2 linked regions of the Methylomagnum ishizawai genome follow. The protein of the gene in region 2 interacts with the protein of the main gene of each other region in a pairwise test. Links are inferred from orthologs where the notes say so. Each region holds a gene or a part of one and is shown on either strand. Other genes may lie near its edges.

The links.
Region 1: the proteins of secD (region 2) and pheT interact in binary tests that used the Escherichia coli proteins (3 or more experiments, as listed by UniProt). The link is inferred for Methylomagnum ishizawai from one-to-one orthologs.

The regions. Positions count from the first base shown.
Region 1 is NZ_AP019783.1:3,048,376-3,054,141, forward strand. What follows is about bases 2,758-5,766. They hold pheT (phenylalanine--tRNA ligase subunit beta), read right to left. Parts: upstream 5,447-5,766; coding sequence 3,068-5,446; downstream 2,758-3,067. Other genes in these bases: K5658_RS13895 (integration host factor subunit alpha), read right to left, coding at 2,758-3,065; pheS (phenylalanine--tRNA ligase subunit alpha), read right to left, coding at 5,468-5,766. In the rest of the region: prmB (50S ribosomal protein L3 N(5)-glutamine methyltransferase), read right to left, coding at 1-892; K5658_RS13880 (DUF5615 family PIN-like protein), read right to left, coding at 963-1,316; K5658_RS13885 (DUF433 domain-containing protein), read right to left, coding at 1,313-1,546; argC (N-acetyl-gamma-glutamyl-phosphate reductase), read right to left, coding at 1,602-2,633; more of K5658_RS13895, read right to left, coding at 2,748-2,757.
Region 2 is NZ_AP019783.1:2,138,431-2,154,737, reverse strand. What follows is about bases 8,330-11,291. They hold secD (protein translocase subunit SecD), read right to left. Parts: upstream 10,752-11,291; coding sequence 8,907-10,751; downstream 8,330-8,906. Other genes in these bases: tgt (tRNA guanosine(34) transglycosylase Tgt), read right to left, coding at 11,267-11,291; yajC (preprotein translocase subunit YajC), read right to left, coding at 10,815-11,162; secF (protein translocase subunit SecF), read right to left, coding at 8,330-8,894. In the rest of the region: K5658_RS09870 (branched-chain amino acid transaminase), read left to right, coding at 1-544; K5658_RS09865 (helix-turn-helix domain-containing protein), read left to right, coding at 683-1,231; K5658_RS09860 (transposase), read left to right, coding at 1,249-1,797; K5658_RS09855 (hypothetical protein), read right to left, coding at 1,840-2,034; K5658_RS09850 (Tex family protein), read right to left, coding at 2,546-4,864; K5658_RS09845 (OBAP family protein), read left to right, coding at 5,021-5,878; K5658_RS09840 (hypothetical protein), read left to right, coding at 5,893-6,333; sodium:proton antiporter NhaD, read right to left, coding at 6,340-7,770; more of secF, read right to left, coding at 7,962-8,329; more of tgt, read right to left, coding at 11,292-12,373; preprotein translocase subunit SecG, read right to left, coding at 12,563-12,934; tpiA (triose-phosphate isomerase), read right to left, coding at 12,953-13,705; K5658_RS09795 (hypothetical protein), read left to right, coding at 14,221-14,619; tRNA epoxyqueuosine(34) reductase QueG, read left to right, coding at 14,710-15,771; K5658_RS09785 (DUF2845 domain-containing protein), read right to left, coding at 15,780-16,196. UniProt on the Escherichia coli protein: Part of the Sec protein translocase complex. Interacts with the SecYEG preprotein conducting channel. SecDF uses the proton motive force (PMF) to complete protein translocation after the ATP-dependent function of SecA.

The sequences.
Region 1 (5,766 bases), 910 kb from region 2 along the record:
CGACCTGCTCGGCGGTCAGCAGGAACACGCCATCCCCGCCCCGCTCGAAATCCAACCAGCAGAACGGCACCTCCGGGTAAGCCTCGGCCAAGGCTTCGGCGGAACTCCCGACCTCCACCACCAGGATACCGTCGGGCTTGAGATGGCGATGGGCGTCCTTGAGGATGCGCCGGACACAATCCAAGCCATCCTCGCCGCTTTCGAGACCGAGTTTGGGCTCGGCGTGGAATTCGGGCGGCAGGGCTTGCCACTCGGCCCGGTTCACATAGGGCGGGTTGCTGACGATGATGTCGTAACACTTGCCGTCCAGCCCGGAATACACGTCGGACTCGACCACCCGCACATGGTCTTCCATCTCGTGGCGGGCGATGTTGACCTGGGCCACTTCCAGCGCGTCCAGGGAAATATCGGCGGCGTCCACCGCCGCTTGGTGGAAGGCGTGGGCGCAGGCGATGGCGATACAGCCGCTGCCGGTGCAAAGGTCGAGGATATCGGTCACGGCGTCCGGCTCTTCCAGCCAGGGCGCGAAGTGGTTTTCGATCAACTCGGCGATGGGCGAACGCGGCACCAACACCCGCTCGTCCACATAGAACGACAGCCCGGCGAACGGCGCTTCGTGGGTCAGGTAGGCCAGGGGCTTGCGCTCGTCGATGCGCCGCTGGATCAAGGCATAGACCCGCTCCCGCTCAGAGGGGATCAAGCGGGCCTCGAAATAGCCGCCGGGCAGGTCGTAGGGCAGGCGCAGGGCGTGCAATACCAGGGCGGCGGCTTCGTCCAAGGGTCCGGCGGTGCCGTGGCCGAAGAACAAGCCCGCCTCGGCGAAGCGGCTGGCGGCGTAGCGGACGTAATCGCGCAGGGTGGAAAGGGTTTCCAGGGTGGTTTGGCGGTTCATGGACAGGATATCGATAAGGTAAATGGACTAGGAGGACCACACCGGGCTACATCGCCGATAACTTGAACCATTACCTATGTTCAATCAATGCGGTCCGGGTTATTTCAACGTAATCATAGGCTTCGAACGCATCGAGGATGGCCGGTAGATTCTTGGAGAATATCTCCTCAAGGTCGCGGTTGCTGATACTTCCGGTCGAGACCAGCAGGAGTTTATAAGGCACCCCCGAAACCAAGAACGAATTGACAAAAGCCGCGTCCTTGGTGACAGCCACCCGTTGTTCTTCCAACGAGATTTCGTTGATACGCTGATCGGGCGTGCGGTTTCCCGAGGGCAATTCCAAAGTATGGAGAACATCCTGGCCGCGCCATCTCAAACAAGCCGCCAAGCTCCGCGGCAACTGGGCATCGATCAGAAATCTCATGCGGCCAGCATTTCAATCCGCTTCACCTGGGCCAAACGGGCGGCGAATTCCAAGGCCGCGACGATATCTTCCCGCTCCAGGTCCTCGTAGTCGGCCAGAATATCTTCAAAACTCATGCCCGAGCCCAGCCATTCCAGGATGTTTTCCACCGGGTAGCGCATACCGCGGATACACGGTTTGCCGTGGCAGACTCCGGGGTCTACGGTGATTCGTCCAGTTGGTTTTTCCATGGTATCCATTTCCGGCAATCCGCTCACATTACGCAGGCTTGGCTTTTGAACCGGCTCAGGGATATAAACCCACCGCCCACAAGCCCGCCGTCTCCGCCAAGCCGAACATCAGGTTCATATTCTGCACCGCCTGCCCCGCCGCGCCCTTCACCAGATTATCGATGACCGACAACACCACCACGGTATCCCCGCCCAAAGGCCGATGCACGGCGATCTGGCAACGGTTGACGCCGCGCACGTTGCGGGTGTCGGGATGGGCACCCTGGGGCAGCACATCGACAAATGGCTCGTCCCGGTAACGCGCCTCGAACAAGGCTTGCAAATCGTCCGCGCCGCCCTTGAGATCGGCATACAGCGTGGCATGGATGCCGCGGATCATGGGCGTCAGGTGCGGCACGAAGGTGAGGCCGACGGCGGTGCCGGCCATTAGCTCCAAACCCTGCTTGATTTCCGGCCAATGGCGGTGGCCCTGGACGGCGTAGGCTTTGAAGCTCTCGCCGGTCTCGCTCATCAAGATGGGGATTTCGGCCTTGCGCCCGGCCCCGCTGACCCCGGATTTCACATCGGCGATGATGCGGCCCGGATCGATCACACCGGCTTCCAGCAAGGGCAACAAGCCCAGTTGCACCGAAGTCGGATAACAGCCAGGACAGGCGATCAAACGGGCCGAGCGGATGGCCTCGCGGTTGACCTCGGGCAGGCCGTAGACGGCTTCCGCCAACAGTTCGGGACAGGCGTGCGGCTCGCCATACCAATGCGCCCAGACGGCGGGGTCTTGCAGCCGGAAGTCGGCGGCGAGGTCGATCACCTTGACGCCACGGGCCAGGAGTTCCGGGGCCATCCGCATGGCCGTGCCGTTCGGGGTGGCGAAGAACACCACGTCGCACCCGGCCAGGGCTGCGGCACCAGGCTCGACAAACACCGCGTCCACGAAGCCGCGCAGGTTGGGATAGGCCGCGTCCACCCGCTTGCCGACATCGGCCCGCGAGGTCACGGCTCCGATCTCGACTCCGGGATGGGTCGCCAGGATGCGCAGCAGTTCCACGCCGGTATAGCCGGTGCCGCCCACGATGCCCGCTCGGATCATATGCTTACCTCCACCGCTGCCGCGCCGGAATGCGCGGACAAAAAAAGTGGCGGGTGGCCGGGATGAACGTTTCCACTGGAACCCATCGCCGACCCCCCGCCACCCCGTGATTATTCAGCCCGCGACTTCCTGGCCCCGGTTCAGTTCCTCGAACGCCTCGACCTTGACCTTGAGCTTCTGGCCCGGCTTGAATGTCACCACCCGGCGGGCGGTGATGGGGATTTCCTCGCCGGTCTTGGGGTTGCGGCCGGGACGCTGATTCTTGTCGCGGAGGTCGAAATTGCCGAAGCCCGACAGCTTGACCGAACGGCCCTGCGCCAAGGCAGCTTTGACTTCCTCGAAAAATTGATCGACCAGGTCTTTGGCGTCTTTCTTGTTCATACCGAGTTCGGTGGACAAATGTTCCACCATATCCGCCTTGGTGAGCGCCATGTTCAGTCCCTCAATTTGGCTTCGTGGGCGATGGCGAGGGCTTCCACCACCGTGGCAACAGCGGCATCGACCTTGGCATCGGTCAGGGTTTCGGCGTCGTCGCGCCAGATCAGGGCCAAGGCCACGCTTTTCTTACCGGGTTCCACGCCCTGCCCCCGGTACACGTCGAACACCGAGACCTCGCGCAGCAGGTCGCCGCCGTGGGTCCGGGCGCAATCCACCAAGCGGTCCACCGGCAGATTGGCATCGACGATCAAGGCGATATCGCGGCGGGTCTGCGGGAATCTCGACAGCGGCTTGAACTTGGGGACAGCGCGCTGGAGCAGGATGTCCTGATCCAATTGGAACAAGAACACGTTCTGCTCGAAGCCCAGTTGTTTTTCCAAGCGCGGGTGCAGCATGCCGATCCAACCCAGGAACTCACCGTCCAGCTTGACCGCGGCGGCCTGCCCCGGATGCAGGGCCGGATGGCTGCCCGCCGCGAAACTCAAGGCGTCGGAACGGCCCGTCAAACGCACAATGGCCTCGACATCGGCCTTGAGATCGTAAAAATCGACCGGCTGGGTTTTTTCGCCCCATTGCTCGGCGTTCACCGTGCCCATGGCCAGGGCGGCGATGGATTTGCGTTGTTCCAGTCCTTCGGGACGTTGGACGAACCGGAGGCCGGTTTCGAACAGACGGACGCGGGTTTGCTGGCGATTGGCGTTCTTGAGCGCGGCGTCCAATAGGCCGACCCAGAGGCCGGTCCGCATCACCGCCAGTTCGGCGGAAATCGGGTTCTTGAGCGGCAGGCCGGAAATCCCCGGCTCGATGAGCTTTTGCATGGCGTCATCGACGAAGCTATAAGTGATGGCTTCCTGGAAACCGCGATCCACCAGCACATCCTTGACCCGGTCCAGCGCCAAGCTGTGTTCGGACACCGGGCGCATCGCGGTGGGGATGGCCGGCTGGCGGCGCGGCAAGGCGTCGTAGCCATAGACTCGGCCCAGTTCCTCGATCAAATCGGCCTCGATGGCGATATCGAAGCGGAAACCGGGCGGCGTGACCGACCAGCCTTCCGGGGTTTCTTTTGGGCTCAAGCCCAAGCGGGACAGGATGTCCTTGACCCGTGCGGGTTCGATGGAAAGGCCGAGCAAACGGCCAATCCGTTCGGAACGCAGGGCGATGGGTTCGCGCTTCGGGAGATGTCCGGGGCTGGAAGCCTCGACCACGGGACCGGCCTCGCCGCCCGCGATGTCGAGGATCAAGCGGGTGGCGCGTTCGATGGCACGGGCCTGCATCCCGAAATCCACACCGCGCTCGAAGCGGTGCGAGGAATCGGTCGCGAGGCCATAGCGGCGGGCCTTGCCCATGATCAGCGCGGGCGAGAAGAAGGCGCATTCGAGGAAGATATCGACCGTGGTTTCGCCCACCGCGGATTCGCTGCCGCCCATGATGCCGGCCAAGGCTAGCGCCTTGCGGTCGTCGGCGATGACCAAGGTGTCGGCGTGCAATTCGATGTCCTGGCCGTTCAAAAGGCTCAGCTTTTCGCCGGGTTGGGCATAGCGGGCCTGGATGCCGCCGTCGAGCTTGGCGGCGTCGAAGGCATGGAGCGGTTGGCCCAGTTCCAGCAGGATGTAATTGGTGACATCGACCACGGCGTCGAGCGAACGCAGGCCCGAACGGCGCAGGCGCTCCTTCATCCACAGCGGGGTTTCCGCCGTGCGGGACACGCCCTTGATCATGCGGCCCAGGTAACGCGGGCAGGCTTCCGGCGCGGGCAGGCCGACGGGCAGCGTGTCATTGATGGTCACGGACACCGGCGCGGTTGCCGGCGGGTTCAGGTCCAGGCCGTTGAGCAAGGCCACTTCGCGGGCGATGCCCTCGACGCTGAGACAATCGGCGCGGTTGGGCGTCAGATCGACCTCGATCAAGGTATCGTCGAGTTGCAGATAGTCGCGGAGGCTGGTGCCAACCGGGGCATCGGCGGGCAATTCCAACAGCCCCGAGGCATTCTCGTCGATGCCCAATTCCTTGGCCGAACACATCATGCCGCAGGATTCCACGCCGCGCAGGGCGGAACGCTTGATCTTGAGGCCGCCCGGCAATTCAGCGCCTTCCATCGCCAAGGGAGCGCGGAGTCCCGCCCGCGCATTCGGCGCACCGCAGACGATTTGCAGGGGTTCGCCCTGCCCCGCCGCCACCTTGCACACCTTCAGGCGGTCGGCCTGGGGATGGGGCGCGGTTTCCAGGATTTCGGCCACCACCACGCCGCTAAACGCACCGGCGGCGGGTTCGGCGCTATCGACCTCAAGCCCCGCCATGGTCAGTTGATGGACCAGTTGCGCGGTATCGAGGGAAGGATTGACGTAGGCCCGGAGCCAGGCTTCGCTGAAACGCATAGGAAAAGCCGTATCTTGTTCTTAGAAAGCCGCGAACTGCCCGAGGAACTTGAGATCGTTCTCGAAGAACAGCCGTAGGTCGTTGATGCCGTAGCGCAGCATGGCCATGCGCTCCACGCCCAGCCCGAAGGCGAAGCCGGTATAGCGTTCCGGGTCGATGCCGACGAAGTCGAATACCTTGGGATGGATCATGCCGCAGCCCATCACTTCCAGCCAGCCCGTCTGGCCGCATACCCGGCAACCTGAGCCGCCGCACATCACGCACTCGATATCGACCTCGGCGGACGGCTCGGTGAACGGGAAATAGGACGGGCGGAAAC
Region 2 (16,307 bases):
GGGCAGCTACCTGGGCCAGGAGAACATGGAACGCGGCATCAAGGTCCGCACCTCCTCCTATGTCCGCAACCACGTCAACAGCGTGATGTGCAAGGCCAAGGCCAACGGCAACTACCTGAATTCCATCCTGGCGGTGCGCGAAGCGGTCGAATGCGGCTGCGACGAGGCGCTGTTGCTGGACCACGAAGGCTATGTGGCGGAAGGCAGCGGCGAGAACATCTTCATCGTGCGCCGGGGCAAGCTCTACACCCCGGACCTGACCTCGGCCCTGGAAGGCATCACCCGCGAAACCATCTGCACCCTCGCGGCGGAGCAGGGTTTGGAAGTGGTCGAGAAGCGCATTACCCGCGACGAGGTCTATGTCGCCGACGAAGCCTTCTTCACCGGCACGGCGGCGGAAGTCACCCCGATCCGCGAACTCGATGGCCGGATCATCGGCGCGGGCGGGCGCGGCCCCATCACCGCCAAGCTGCAAACCCTGTACTTCGATTATGTGCATGGGCGGCGGGAAGACCATGGGGAATGGTTGAATTACGTGGATTGAGCGAATATCCGCGAGATTAAAAAAGGGGCTGGAAAGCCCCTTTTTTTGTGGTTGATGCTTTGAAAATTTGTATTACTCCCTTCCCGTCTAAAGAACGACTAAGCTTATAGGCAATCGAACTGGACTGGGAAAGGCACGATGAACCGCTGTATCCGCATCCAACGGCTGGCCCCGCAGGACCGTGAACGGTGGCAGGCGCTGTTCTACCGCCACCAGCAGCAAAGCCGACGGCGTAGGCTGCTGGCCTTGAAGGCCCTGTGGGACGGCGAGAGCATGGCCGGGGTCTGCCGCAGCCAGGGAGTCCAGCGCAAGACGCTGGAGAAGTGGCTGGACAGCTACCTGCATGGTGGCTTCGACGCCCTGCTGGCCCCGCAAAGGCGGCCCCGCCCGCAAGCCCTGAACCCGCAGCGGCGCAAGGTCCTGCGCTACATCCTGCTCCACAAGACGCCGGCGGACTATGGCATCGACAGTTACCAATGGACGGCGGCCCACGTCCAGGGTTTGCTCGTTGAGAAGTGGGGCCTGCCGCTGAGCGCCAACCGGCTTTACGAAATCTTCGACGAACTGGGCCTCTCCCACCAGCGCGCCCACCGCGACTACGGCCCCGCCCAGCCCGCCGAGCGGGCCGGCTTCGTGGAGGCGCTCGAAAAAAAACCGCCGAGGCCGACCCCGGCACCGCCCTCGTAGCCCTCGACGAGTTCGCGCTGCTGTCCACGACCTGCACCCACTACGCCTGGGCGGAGAAGAACACCGCCCCGGCGCCGCCGAGCAACGAGAAGCGGCGGGAGAAACTGAACGGTTTCCTGGCCCTGGACCTGGGCAGCGGCCAGACCACCGTGGACTTCCAACCCCAGGCCAAAACCCCGAACGCCGTTTACGTCATCGCCCTGATCGTCCTGCGCTACGCCAGCCTGGGCTTCCGCCAGACCCTGTGCATCCTCGACAACTGCTCCATCCACAACGACTCCATGAAGGCCGCTCTGGCCGAGTTGCTGGCGGAAATCCCCCTGGCCCAGGGCATCGCCGTGCACTTCCTCCACACCCCGGCCTACTCCCCCAAGTTCAACCCGGCCGAATACCTCATCCGCCTCGTCAGGAAGAACTCCCTCTACCACCTGCCCCATGCCATGACGGTCCAGCAGCGGGCCGAGCGCGTCCATCGGCACTTGGCCCAGGCCCCTCCCCAAACACCCCAGCAGGTCAAGAACATTCTCAGCCATATCTACCGCCTGCCAAAAAGTGGGGGGTCTTAGGGCGGGAAGGGAGTATATTTAAACGCATCTGGTCAACAGAACCTAAGTTACTTTCCCCTGCCCCCGGCTATTGCTCTTGGCGGCTGCTTCTTCACGGCGCTGTTTCTTGTAGCGCTCCAAATCAAAACCACTGATTTTCCCAAGCGGCATATCCCCGAAGAACGGTATAAGGTGCTGCTCTAAACGCTGGCGTTTCTTGGGAATATCTTTACCACTCTCCTCCGCCAATTTTTCCAAATATTTGACGGCGGCTTCGCGGAAAGTTAGGGCTATTTTCCGACCCTTGGGAAGCGCAAGCCGGTCATGCTTGGCATCCTGCCGAACTTTTTCTATGAACTCCTCCGCCTGGGTCCGGGTCGTGCCGTCCGACTCTCTGCCGAGCTATAACGGAAGTGGTGTACGGGTCTGGATTGAGGGAGGGCGGCGTACCCTGCTGAAATGGGATTGACGAGATCGCGTTTCAGACTGACGAAGAGGTACGCCGATGAAAAAGATACCGCAGGAGCCTGGGGCCAGCCAGGGGCAATGGGCGATTCGCTGACGAAATTGCTGCGCCGTGGTGCCCGTGGCTTGATCGAGAAGGCCGTGGAGGCGGAGTTGTCGTCGCTCACACAATGGCCGTTGACCTTCTCCAGAGTGGAGCAATCGAGTTCCCGCACCCAATCCTCATGCACGAAGCCGCGCAAGAGGTCCGCCACCATCTCGGCATGGGAGAACAGCAACTTGTGCTGCGGTCGTGATCCAAGACCTAATTGCCCCGCTTCAAGGCGCGGGCCAAGGCATCCGCCATCGCCCCTTGGAGCTTGGGTTCTTCCGGGCGCGGCTTGCGGGGCTTGTCGCCGCCCTTGCCCGCCGTCGGCGCGGGGCGCGGATTGGGCTTGCCCGCCATCGCGCCCGCTTCCGGCTTGGTGTCGCTCTTCATGGTCAGCGAAATGCGCTTGCGGGCCACATCCACTTCCAGCACCCGGACCTTGACCACCGCGCCGGTCTTCACCACCTCGGCGGGGTCTTTCACGAATTTATCGGCCAAGTGGGAAATATGCACCAGCCCATCCTGATGCACGCCGATATCCACGAACGCCCCGAAGTTGGTGACATTGGTCACCACGCCCTCCAGGGCCATGCCGGGTTTCAGGTCTTCCAGCTTATCGACGCCTTCCTTGAATTGGGCGGTCTTGAATTCGGGGCGGGGGTCGCGGCCCGGTTTTTCCAATTCCTTGAGGATATCGGTGACGGTGGGCAGGCCGAAGCGCTCATCGGTGTAGGTTTCGGCGTTGACGCTCCGCAGGAATTCGACATTGCCGATCAATTCGCCGATGCCCTTACCGGTGCGCTCGATCAGGCGCTCGACCACGGGATAGGCTTCCGGGTGGACGGCGGAGGCGTCGAGTGGATCGTCGCCACCCATGATGCGGAGGAAACCCGCCGCCTGCTCGAAGGTTTTTTCGCCGAGCCGCGTCACTTTCTTCAAATCGGTCCGGCATTTGAACGGACCGTTCTGGTTGCGGAATTCGACGATATTGCGGCTCAAGGTCGGCGACAGGCCGGAAACATAGCGCAAGAGCGAAGCCGACGCCGTGTTCACGTCCACCCCGACCGCGTTCACGCAATCCTCGACCACGGCGTCGAGGCTCCGCGCCAACTGGGTCTGGTTGACATCGTGCTGGTATTGGCCGACGCCGATGGCCTTGGGCTCGATCTTGACCAGTTCGGCCAAGGGGTCTTGCAGGCGGCGGGCGATGGACACGGCCCCGCGCAGCGAAACATCGAGCTTGGGGAATTCCTGCGCCCCCAGTTCCGAGGCCGAATACACCGACGCCCCGGCCTCCGACACCATGATCTTGGTCACGGCCACGAGGTTGTGGCGCTTGATGAGGTCGGCGGCGAGCTGGTCGGTTTCGCGGGAGGCGGTGCCGTTGCCGATGGCGATCAGGCTGACGCGGTGTTTCGCGACCAGCCCGGCCAGGGTGGCGATGGATTCGTCCCATTGGTTTTTGGGGACATGGGGATAGATGGTGGCGGTTTCCAGCAGCTTGCCGGTCTTGTCCACCACCGCCACCTTGACCCCGGTGCGGAGCCCCGGATCGAGCCCCAGGGTGACGCGGGGACCGGCGGGCGCGGCCAACAGCAAATCCTTGAGGTTCTTGGCGAACACCCGGATGGCTTCTTCCTCGGCGGCTTCCTTGAGGCGCTGGCGCAAATCGGTGTCGATGCGGGTCAGCAGCTTGACCTTCCAGGCGTGGCGCACGGTGTCCAGCAGCCAGCGGTCGGCGGGACGGCCCCGGTCGGCGATGCCGAAGGTCCGGCTGATCGCGCCCTCGGCGGCTTGGTGGCCGGCTTCCTCGTCCTCGGCGACTTTCAGGGTGAGGTTCAATACATTCTCGTTGCGTCCGCGCAGCAAGGCCAGGATACGGTGCGACGGGAGTTGGGTCAGCGGCTCGCGGTGGTCGAAATAATCGCGGAACTTGGCCCCGGCGTCTTCTTTACCTTCGGCCACGCTCGCCACCAATACGGCTTCGCCCCACACCTTCTCGCGCAATTCGCCGGTCAGCGCGGCGTTTTCGGCGAAGCGTTCCATCAGGATTTGCCGCGCCCCTTCCAAGGCCGCCGCCGCGTCTTCAACCCCTTGTTCGGGGTTGAGGAATTTGGCCGCCTCGGCTTCGGGGTCCAATTCGGGGTTTGCCAGGAGGTCGAGCGCCAAGGGTTCCAAGCCGGCCTCGCGGGCGATCTGGGCCTTGCTGCGGCGCTTGGGCTTGTAGGGAAGATAAAGGTCTTCCAGCAGGGTCTTGGTGTCGGCGGCGTGGATCGCCGCTTCCAGTTCGGGGGTGAGCTTGCCCTGCTCGCGGATGCTGTCGAGCACGGTGCCGCGCCGCTCCTCCAGTTCGCGCAAATAGCCGAGGCGGGTTTCCAGCGTCCGCAACTGGCCGTCGTCCAGTCCGCCCGTGGCTTCCTTGCGATAGCGGGCGATGAAGGGCACGGTCGAGCCCTCGTCCAGCAAATCCACCGTGGCTTTGACCTGTTGCGCTCTGACGCCGAGTTCTTCGGCGAGGCGGGCGATGATATCCATCAAGCATCCTCGAACTGTGAAACAAAAGAGGAGCGATTTTATCAGTAAACCCAGGGTGGTTCGGCCTCCGCAATAGGGTAGGCAGATTCACCGATTGCCGGACGGGTGGAGCGGATCGAGAATGCCGGTCCAGGGAATTCTCGACAAGGAGGCATCATGGATCATTCCGGTAATTCCGCTCGCCGCATCGACCGCCATGCCGGTGCCTGGATCGTGTTGCTATGGGCCGGGCTATTGTTTGGTTGCGGACAACGCAGCCCCGCGCCGCCGCCACCGCCCGCCGTACAAGCGCCGGGCCAGGACATATCCGCCCCGCCCGCCGCGGCCTTGCCCGTCCGCCCCCCCTTGCGCGGCCTGGATACCTATATGGCCGGTTTCCACGCCGCCAAGGACAATCCGGCCCTGCAAACCGAGGCCCACCATTACTGCCACCAGATGAACGAGGAATTCTCCCAGTGCGTGCTGTTCGACGGCGCTGGCGACCAGGCCCACCTGATCGGCATCGAGTACATCATTTCCGAGCGCCTGTTCGATGCGCTGCCGGAGACCGAACGCGGCTACTGGCATCCGCACAATTATGAAATCCTGTCCGGCCAGCTCATGGTGCCGGGGATGCCGGAAATCGCCGAAATGGCCTTGCTGAGCGGCAAGCTGAACAGCTATGGCAAGACTTGGCATCTGTGGAACGCGGCCCCGTTCGGCCTTCCGCCCGATGCCCTGCCCGTCGGCCCGCCCATGTTGGAATGGTCGTTCAACCACGATGGCGAGGCCTTGCCGGGTTTGGTGGAACAGCGGGATCGGCGGATGGGGGTGGATAACAGCCAGGAACGCAGCAAGCGGGCGCAACTGGTGTCCTCGGCCCGGCCCCAGGTTGGGGTGGAGGCGCTCAAAGGGAAGTTTGTCGGCGCGACCAACCCCATTCCCGGCGTGAGCGAGCGTAAGCCGGTGTTGGAAGCGCCCAAACCACCCCAAACCCTTCCCCCCAAGATCGCACCGTCGAAACACCCTCTTTGAGGAGGCCAACCCCCATGCCCAATCCCGACGAAACCGACCGTGTCCGCCGCCACACACCGGACGAAGTCAACGCCTGGATCGACGCCGAGACCCACACCCACCTCCGTTATTACGCCGGCCAACCGAAAGAAGCGATTGCCCGCCGCATCGACGCCCTGGACCGGGAATGGGATATCGAGCGCATCCTGGAAACCAATGCCGCCGCCCTGTCCCTACTGGGCCTGTTGTTCTCCAAAACCCGCAACCGCAATTGGTTGTTGTTATCCACGGGCGTGGTCGGCTTCCTGCTACAACACGCGCTACAGGGCTGGTGCCCACCGATAACGCTGTTGCGGCGGCTGGGCGTGCGGACCCGCCGGGAAATCGACCGCGAGAAATACGCGCTGCAAACCCTGCTCGACCTTCCCGCGGCCACGGCTCAGGGTGGCCTCCCTGCGCAAATCCGCAAAGCCTGAAAGTCTTCAGAAATACCGCGCATTCACCCAGAAATGCGCGGCCACGCTGGCGAAATACCCGAGCAAAATCACCGGGAACCAGCGCAGGTGGAACCCGAAGGTATAAACGCCCTTGATCTGCCCCAGCAAACCCACGCCGGGCGCCGAACCGATGGCGAGCAGGCTACCCCCCACGCCCAGGGTCAAGGTCAGGAGCAACCATTGGCCCTCGGAAATATCCGGGTGCATCGCCAACACCGCGAACATCAGGGTGCCGTTGTCCACGAAGGCCGAAGAGAGCCCGATCAGGATATTCGCCAAGGTCGGGCTGATCTGGCCGAACAGGAATTGGGCGATGGCGTCGAGATAACCGATGAAGCCCAAGGCCCCGATCAACATCATCGCCCCATAGAAAAACAGCAAGGTATCCCATTCCAGATTGCCGATCTTCTGGAAAATATCGTAATCGCGGTCGTCCAACCAGTTGACGGCCTTGGGATCGCCCAGGCGTTCGGAGCCGTCCGGTTCGGGAGCGGTCCGCAGCAGATAGAAACTGAAGAACTGCAACAAACCCAAACCCGCCATCATGCCGGCGGCGGGCGGCAGCTTCAGGAACACATCCGAAGCCACGGTGATCGCCAGGGTCAGCACGAACAAGGCGATGATCCGCTTGGCCCCCCGCCGCAACACCACCTGCCGCCGCGATACCACCGGGCATTCCCTGGGCACGAAAAAATGCATGACCAGGGCGGGCACCAGGAAATTCACCAAGCAAGGCACCGCCAGCCGGAAGAATTCGGCGAACTCGACGATGCCGCTCTGCCAGACGAACAAGGTGGAGATGCCGCCCAAGGGACAGAACGACCCCCCGGCATTGGTCGCCACCACGATATTGACGCAGGCCAGCGCCACGAACTTGGGTTCGTGCTTGCCGACCGCCGCCGCCACCGCGCCCATCAACAGCCCCACCGCCAAACCGCTGACGGCGGTGGAAATCACGAAAGCCAAGCCGCCGGTGATCCAGAACAACTGCCGGTAGCTGAATTCGCGGTTGAGCAGCCAGACCCGGAGCGCGTCGAAAATGCCCCGGTCCTCCATGGCGTTGAGATAGGTCATGGACACCAGGATGAACAGCAGCAATTCGGCATAGGCCAGGAGGTTGCTCTCGAAGGCGGTCACGGCCGGCTTGGGATCGCCGACCAGGGCGTATTGGATGCAGATGGCGAACCAGACCAGGGCCGCGCCCATCACCATGGGCTTGGATTTCCTAAGGTCGGTGGTTTCCTCGGTCATGGCGAGGATATAGGCCAGGACCGTGATGGCGATGGCGAGATAGCCGATGAAATGGTGGGTCAGGTCGATATGGGCAAGGGCGGGCGGGGGTTCTTGGATTTCGCCGGACGCCGCGGCCAGGGGGATGGACAACAGGAAACACAAAGCCAGCGTGCGCTTGGCCATACTGAAAGCTCCTCATTCACGAACCGAAATCGATGGATTCCGCGCCATTAAATACGAAGCGCGGTAAATTTTGCGTAAAAACACCATCGCCCCCCAACCACACTTGGGAATCCCGTCCCGTCGGCCGGGCTTGGGCGCGGGCAAAGAAAAAGGCCGCTGATGCGGCCTTTTCCATGGATATCGAACCCGCCTCAAGGACGGTTATCGACGGGCTGCCCCTTCTCCGGCAATAGCAAATCGGCCCGGCTCACACCCAATGCCAAGGCCACGGGACAGGCCACCAGCACCGACGAATAGATGCCGAACACGATGCCGATGGTCAGGGCCAGGGCGAAGTTGTGCAGCGCCTCGCCGCCCAAGAAGAACATCGCCAACACCATCAACTGGGTCATGCTGTGGGTGATGACGGTGCGCGACATGGTGGCGGTGATGGCGTTGTCGATGACCTCGGTCACGCTGGCGCGGCGCATCTTGCGGAAATTCTCGCGCACCCGGTCGAACACCACCACCGATTCATTCACCGAATAGCCCAGGATGGCGAGGATGCCGGCCAGGACGCTCAGGGTGAATTCCCATTGGAAGAAGGCGAACATGCCGAGGATGATCACGATATCGTGCATGTTGGCGATGATCGCCGCCACCGAGAAGCGCCAGGCGAACCGCAGCGACAAATAGGCCATGATGCCGAACGCCACCAGGAGCAGGGCCAACACCCCGCTCTCGTAGAGTTCCTGCCCGACCTGCGGACCCACGAACTCCACCCGGCGCAAGGTCGCCGAAGCGTCCTGGGCCTTGAGGCTGGACAGGACTTGCTCGCTCAGTTGCGGACCCTTCACGCCCTCTTTCAGCGGCAGGCGGATCAGCACTTCCTTGGAGGTGCCGAAATTCTGCACCGCCACCTCGCTCATTTCCTGCTTTTCCAGGGCGGTGCGGATGGCCTCGATATTGGCGGGCTGCGAATAACTGACCTCGATCAACATGCCGCCGGTGAAGTCGATCCCCAGGTTCAAGCCGCGGAAGACCAAGGCCAACACCGCCAGGATGAACGTCACCAAGGAGATGGCGGTGGTGACCTTCCCATAGCGCATGAACGGGATGTCATGCTTGATTTTGAAAAGCTCCATGGAACCGCCCCCTTAGATGGCTAGCTGGGTCAGCTTGCGGCGCTGACCATAGGTGAGATTGACCAGCGCCCGCGAAACCACCACGGCGCTGAAGATCGAGGTCAGGATGCCGATGCACAAGACCGCCGCGAACCCGCGTACCGGCCCCGAACCCAGCATGAACAAGGCGACACCGGCCACGAAGGTGGTCACGTTGGAATCGAGGATGGTGGCGAAGGCGCGTTCATAGCCGGCATAGATGGCGAGCTGCGGCGAGATGCCCAGGCGCAGTTCCTCGCGGATGCGCTCGTTGATGAGGACGTTGGCATCGATGGCCATGCCCACCGTGAGCGCGATACCGGCGAGGCCGGGCAGGGTCAAGGTCGCCTGCATCACCGACAACGTCGCGACCAGGAGCAAGACGTTGGAACCCAAGGCCAGGATCGAGAACAAGCCGAACACGCGGTAATACACGATCATGAATATCGCGATGGCGACGAAGCCATAGCCGTTGGAACTCACGCCGCGCTCGATGTTCTCCTTGCCCATGCTGGGACCGATGGTGCGTTCCTCGACGATATCGACCGGCGCGGCCAGGGCGCCGGCCCGCAGCAACAGGGCGAGGTTGCGGGCTTCCTCGGTGCTGTCCAGCCCGGAAATCTGGAAGCGCTTGCCCAGGCGGTCGCGGATGGTCGCCACGTTGATGACTTCCTCCACCTTGCGGTGCGTCGTCACCTTCTGGCCATCGACCTCCTTGGTCTCGGCCTTGTTCTCGATGTAGACCACGGCCATCGGCTTGCCGATGTTCTCGCGGCTGACATCGGCCATCTTACGGGAACCGGGACCGTTCAAGGTCACGAACACCGCCGCCGAACCGGATTGCTGTTCCAGGCCGGAAGAGGAATCGACGATCTGGTCGCCGGTGACGATGATCTTGCGTTGCAGCAGGAGGGGCCTGCCATTGCGGTCCTTGTAGAGCCGGGAACCGATGGGGGTCTTGCTTTCTTCGGTGGGGGTCGGGTGTTCGGTATCGACCAGCCGGAATTCCAAAGTCGCGGTCGCGCCCAGGATTTCCTTGGCGCGGGCGGTATCCTGCACGCCGGGCAACTGCACCACGATACGGTCCTCGCCCTGCTGTTGGATCAAGGGTTCGGCCACGCCCAGTTCGTTGACGCGGTTGCGCAGGGTGGTGATGTTCTGGGCCACGGCGAGGCGGCGGATTTCGCGTTGCTCGGGTTCGGTGAGGGTGCCGCGGATCACGGTGTCCTGGATGTCCAGGGCCAAGCCGCGCACTTCGCGCTTGATGATGTCCTTGGCTTGGCCCAGGGTGGCGAGGTCGGCGAATTTCACCACCACGGCCTTGCCATCGCGGTCCACCGATTGATAGCGGACCTTGCTTTCCCGCAGCAGGGAGCGGATGTCCTCGGCGTAGCGTTCCTCGGCCTGGGTCAGGGCGGCGTCGGTATCGACCTGCATCAGGAAATGCACGCCGCCCCGGAGGTCGAGGCCCAGGTACATGGGCTTGGCGCCCAAGGCGCGGAGCCAATCCGGGGTCGCGGGGGCGAGGTTGAGCGCCACCACGTAGTTGTCGCCCATGCCGGTTTGCAGGGCGTCGGCGGCCTTGATCTGGTTATCGGTCTGGGCGTAGCGGATCAACAAGCGCTTGTCCGCCAGTTCGACCGATTTGGGTTTCAGCCCGGCGTCGCCCAGGAGTTTTTCGACCTTCTCGACGGTGGTCTGGTCCAGCTTCGCGCCCCTGGACGGGGAAAGCTGGACCGAAGGGTCTTCGCCGAATAGGTTGGGCAGCGCGTAAATGACCGCGAGCGCCAGCACGGCGAGTATCAAAAGGTTTTTCCAAAGTGGAAAGCTGTTTCGCATGGTTGCTGCCTAATAGCGGGCGATGCCGGGGGAAGGCATCCGCGATGGAAGGACTCCCGTTTATTATTTTTCGGCCTTCTTCCTGGCCTTGTAGGTGCCCTTGGGAACCAGGGACGCGATGGCGTGGCGCTGCACGTAGATATGGACGTTGTCGGAAAGCTCGAGCTGGACGAAGCTGTCGTCGAGGTCGGAGACCTTGCCCAGGATACCGCCGGTGGTGACGACCTCCGCCCCCTTGCCGAGGCTGTCGAGCATCTTTTTCTGTTCCTTGTTGCGCTTTTGCTGGGGCATCACGAACAGGAAGTAGAACACCGCCAGGATGCCCAGCGGCAAGATCAAACCGGCCAGACCCGGTGCCTGCGCGGCCTGGGCGGGTGCCTCGGCCATTGCGTCGGAAATGAAGAAACCCATGATCGATCCTTTGCTTAGCGTTGGATAAAGCGCGGCATTATGGCACAAAATCCGCAACGATTTCTCTCCGCCGACGAAGCCGGAACCGGGTGGCGGCCACGGCCCTAAGCTTCGCCGTTCCGTTGCCGGGCGTAGAAATCGGCGACGAAGCCGTCCAGGTTCCCCGCCCCGATGGCCGCCCGCAATCCCGCCATCAGTTCCTGGTAATAGAACAGGTTGTGGATGGTATTGAGCCGGGCGCCCAAAATTTCCCCGCATTTGTCGAGGTGGCGCAGATAGGACCGGCTGTAATGGCGGCAGGTATAGCAGCCGCATTCCCCGTCCAGGGGCCGGGTATCGCGCTGGTATTGGCTATTACGGATACGGATCGCGCCGTTGCGGGTGAAGAGATGGCCGTTGCGGGCGTTGCGGGTGGGCATGACGCAATCGAACATATCGATGCCGACCCGCACCGCCTCGACGATATCCTCGGGCGTGCCCACGCCCATCAGATAGCGTGGCTTGTCCTGGGGCATCCGGGGCATCAGGGCGTCCAGCACCCGCGCCCGGTCTTCCTTGGGTTCGCCCACCGACAAGCCGCCGATGGCATAGCCGTCGAAGCCGATGGCCCGCAAGCCCTCGACCGATTCCAAGCGCAGCGCCTCGTATACGCCACCCTGCACGATACCGAACAAAGCCGCCGGGTTGTCGCCATGGGCCACGCGGCTGCGCCCGGCCCAGCGCAGGGAGAGCCGCATCGATTGCGCCGCCTGCTCGTAGGTGGCGGGATAGGGCGTGCATTCGTCGAAGATCATCACGATATCGGAACCCAGCTCGCGCTGCACCGCCATGGATTCCTCCGGTCCCAGGAACACCTCGCTCCCATCCACCGGCGAGCGGAAGCGCACCCCCGCCTCGCCGATCTTGCGCATAGCCCCGAGGCTGAACACCTGGAAGCCGCCGGAATCGGTGAGGATCGGCCCCTGCCAGTGCATGAAGCCGTGCAGATCGCCGTGCAACCGGATGATTTCGGTGCCGGGCCTGAGCATCAGGTGGAAGGTGTTGCCGAGGATGATATCGGCCCCGAGGCCGGCGAGTTCCTCCGGCGTCATCGCCTTGACGGTGCCGTAGGTGCCCACCGGCATGAAGGCCGGGGTGCGCACCCGGCCCCTGGGAAACACCAGTTCCCCCTGGCGGGCCGCGCCGCAAGTGCTGCTTATGTTGAATTCCATGGGATTTTTCCGGGGTCGGAAACGAAATCGGCCCACCGGATGGGTGGGCCGAATCGTAAGCGGGTTGCTTAGTGTTGGTGCCGATGGTCGGATTTGAACCGACACGACTTGCGTCACCACCCCCTCAAGATGGCGTGTCTACCAATTTCACCACATCGGCAGCTAGACAGGCTGGGCTAAGAAAAGGACTTATTGCGCTGGCGGCGCGGGAGGGGTGTCGGTGGCCGCCGGTACATCGGATTTCTTAGCGGGTTCCTCGACGATGGGAGGAAGGTCGCGCTGGGCTGGATTTTCCGTCTGCGGAACATCCATGATGTCATGCCCCTTATTATCGAGGTTCCCGGCCATGTATGCAAGGCTTAAGCTGGTCAGGAAGAAAATGGTTCCCAGGATCGCCGTGGTGCGCGACAGGAAGGAGGCCGCGCCACGGGCACCGAACAACGTGTTGGAACCGCCGCCGAAACCGACGCCCGCGTCGGCACCGCGCCCTTGCTGCAACATCACCAAGCCGATGACCGCCGCCGCCACCAAGACATGAAGAATCGTTAAGACCTGATACATAACCGGAAATCTACCTAATTAAGCCGCGAGGCAAATTGCGAGGAAGGATTTGGCATCCAAGGAAGCGCCGCCGACCAAGCCACCATCCACATCGGGCATCCCGAACAGTGCTTCGGCGTTATCGGCCTTGACGCTGCCACCGTAGAGGATTTGGAGACCTTCCGCCACGTCCGCGTCGAGCTTGGCGATTTGGCCGCGGATATAGGCGTGGACTTCCTGGGCTTGCTCGGTGGTGGCGGTGCGGCCGGTGCCGATGGCCCACACGGGTTCGTAGGCGATGACGGCTTTGGACAGGGAAGCCACGCCGCACAGGTCGAGGACGGCCTGCAATTGTTCGTCGATCACGGCGAAGGTCTTATCCTGTTCGCGTTCTTCCAGGGTTTCGCCGACACAGAAGATGGGGGTGATGCCGTGTTCGATGGCCTTGGCGTAGCGGGCGGCGACCAGGGCGTTGGTTTCGCCGTAGACCAGGCGGCGCTCGGAATGGCCGACGATGGCATAGGCGCAACCGAATTCCTTGAGCATGGACGCGGAGATTTCGCCGGTGAAAGCGCCTTGGTCCTGGTCGGCCACGTTCTGGGCACCGAGGGCGATGGATTGACCGGCCAGCATCGCGCCGAGTTCGGGGATGAACACATAGGCGGGACAAACACCCACCTGGGCCTTGGCGTCGGCGGGCAAGCCCGCGAGCAGGTCCGCCAATAACTGCTGCGCGGTCGCGCGGGTGCAGTTCATTTTCCAGTTTCCAACCACCAAGGGACGGCGCGCCATAGCTAGCTCCTGAGTTGAGTAAATCGCGGAAGCTTACTGAGTTAAACAGCGCATTTCAAGCTAAGAGCGCATCGGGCCGGGTAGCTGGGCGTGAAACTCCGTTTTCCCCACATCCGACCCGCCCGCAGCGGGCCTAGATGGCATGTCAAATGGATGGGATCGCTGTTAATCCAGATTTATGATAAGGAGAATCATGCCAACTATGGCTTGATCTGGACAAGCCGGGCCCGATTAGCGCTATCAAGAACCACGCCCACCACAATAAAGCCACACATTCTAGCCAATCCACAAGCAGCATTTCAACGTAAATAAGTCACTGAATTTTGCTGCAATCGGGCTTAGGCTTGGCTGTGACTTATTGGGGTTGCTTTCCGGGCGGAACCGCCCTGGCAGCCTACCGGCCAAGCCGAGGCCCGCCGAGCCCCTTCCCAATCCCCCCAACCTCCAACCAATACACGAATCCATAACCTCTAAAGCCATAGGTGAAAACAAATCCCAGAAACCCAGGAATCCCCATGATCCCCTACTACCTCGCCATCTACGCCATCGGCACCGCGATCATCCTCTATTTCGCCCGCGAAACCAAAAGCTTCCTGGCCAGCCATGCCAGCATCGACCACCCGGACGGGCTCGAAGCCTTCAAACGCCTCGCCCGGCGCAATATGACCATGGCCCTGCCCTATGGCTTGTTCATGATCGTCGGCGTCGCGCTCGGCCTGCATATCGTGCTACAGGACAACCTCGCCGGATTCAGCCTGTTCGCCGCCGCCAATATCCCGTTCATGGCGGCGGCCCTGGCCCTGCGTAGGCTGGAAATCCAAGCGCGGGAACTCCCCTGTACCGATCCCGTTTTCATCGTCGAATACAACCGGGTTTCGCGCTCCTGGCTGCAAGACCTCTGGCCCAAGTTCTGAAATACCCGGCCAGGACGGCTTTCCCGCCCGTCCTGGCTCCCTGTCCCGCCGTGGCATAATAGGGGCCATCCGCCCATCCACCAGCCCCCCATGCCCCCGACCTCCGAACCGCGCATCACCCGCGCCCGCATCCTCGCCCTGGCCCAGGAGTTCGGCTTCCAGAACATCGGCATCGCCGGCATCGAACTCGCCCAGGCCGAACAACGGCTGGCGGATTGGCTCAAGGCCGGATTCCACGGCGCGATGGACTACATGGAACGCCACGGCAGCAAGCGCGGCCGCCCCGCCGAACTGGTGCCCGGCACCGTGAGCGTCATCAGCGCCCGCATGGACTACCTGCCGGAACCCCGCGCCCAAATGTGGCAAAGACTGGAAGACCCGGACAGCGCCTACATTGCCCGCTACGCCCTGGGCCGCGACTACCACAAGCTTTTGCGGAAACGCCTGCAACAACTGGCCGAACACATCGCCCAGGAAATCGGTCCCTACGGCTACCGCGTCTTCACCGACAGCGCCCCCGTGCTGGAAAAACCCCTGGCCGCCCAGGCCGGACTCGGCTGGATCGGCAAGCACACCAACCTCATCGACCGCAAGGCCGGTTCCTTTTTCTTCCTGGGGGAAATCTACACCGACCTGCGTCTGCCGCCCGACGCGGAGACCACGGCCCATTGCGGCAGTTGCGCGGCCTGCCTCGCTATCTGCCCCACAAAAGCCATCGTCGCGCCCTACCAATTGGATGCCCGCCGCTGCATTTCCTATCTCACCATCGAGTGGCGCGGCCCCATTCCCTTGGAATTCCGGGAAGCCCTGGGCAACCGCGTCTACGGCTGCGACGATTGCCAATTGGTCTGCCCTTGGAACCGCTATGCCCAACCGACCCAGGAGCCCGGTTTCCTGCCCCGGCACGGGCTGGAGACGGCGGGCCTCGTTGAATTATTCGGCTGGGACGAGGCCGAATTCCTGCGGAAGACCGAAGGCTCGGCCATCCGCCGCATCGGCTACGAATGCTGGCTGCGGAATCTCGCGGTGGGATTGGGCAACGCGCCCCAGGGACCGGAAGTCCGTGCCGCGCTACGGGCGCGGACGGAACATCCTTCGGAACTGGTGCGGGAACATGTGGCCTGGGCCTTGGAACGGCAGGGCGGTTTTTAACCCGCCCTTCAATTCATATTCCGCTGGTTCCACAAATTCTCGATGAACACCAAACGGCCATTCTCGAAGCGCAGCAGTTTGGGTACGTTGCCATGGCCGGCGTCGGAGTAATACCACTCCTCGACCTCGACCGGCACCGTGCTTTGCACCGGCACCTGCACGCAGAACGTCCGGGGCTGGTTCACCACCCTCATGCCGCCCTGGCCGTCCGGCATCCTGATGGACTCGAACTGGGTCTGGCAATTGGGCACGAAATTGGTGACCAGCCGCCACTCGGTGCGGCGGTCGCCGGATTGCGGATCGCCGCATTTTTGATCGACATCGAACTTGGTCTGGCCTTCCTCGATGATCCAGCCGTTGCAGCGCCAAGCCCAGGCCTGGGCGCTCATCCCCAACAACAGCAAGCCTATGAATAAACGTCGCATGGGAAACCTCCACGGCATCGGGGCGACTCGGGTTGGCATTAGAATTTGGCGGCGGAACCCGCCTCCCAAACCCCCACCGCCGGCAAGCGGCGATCACACTGTCATCATAAA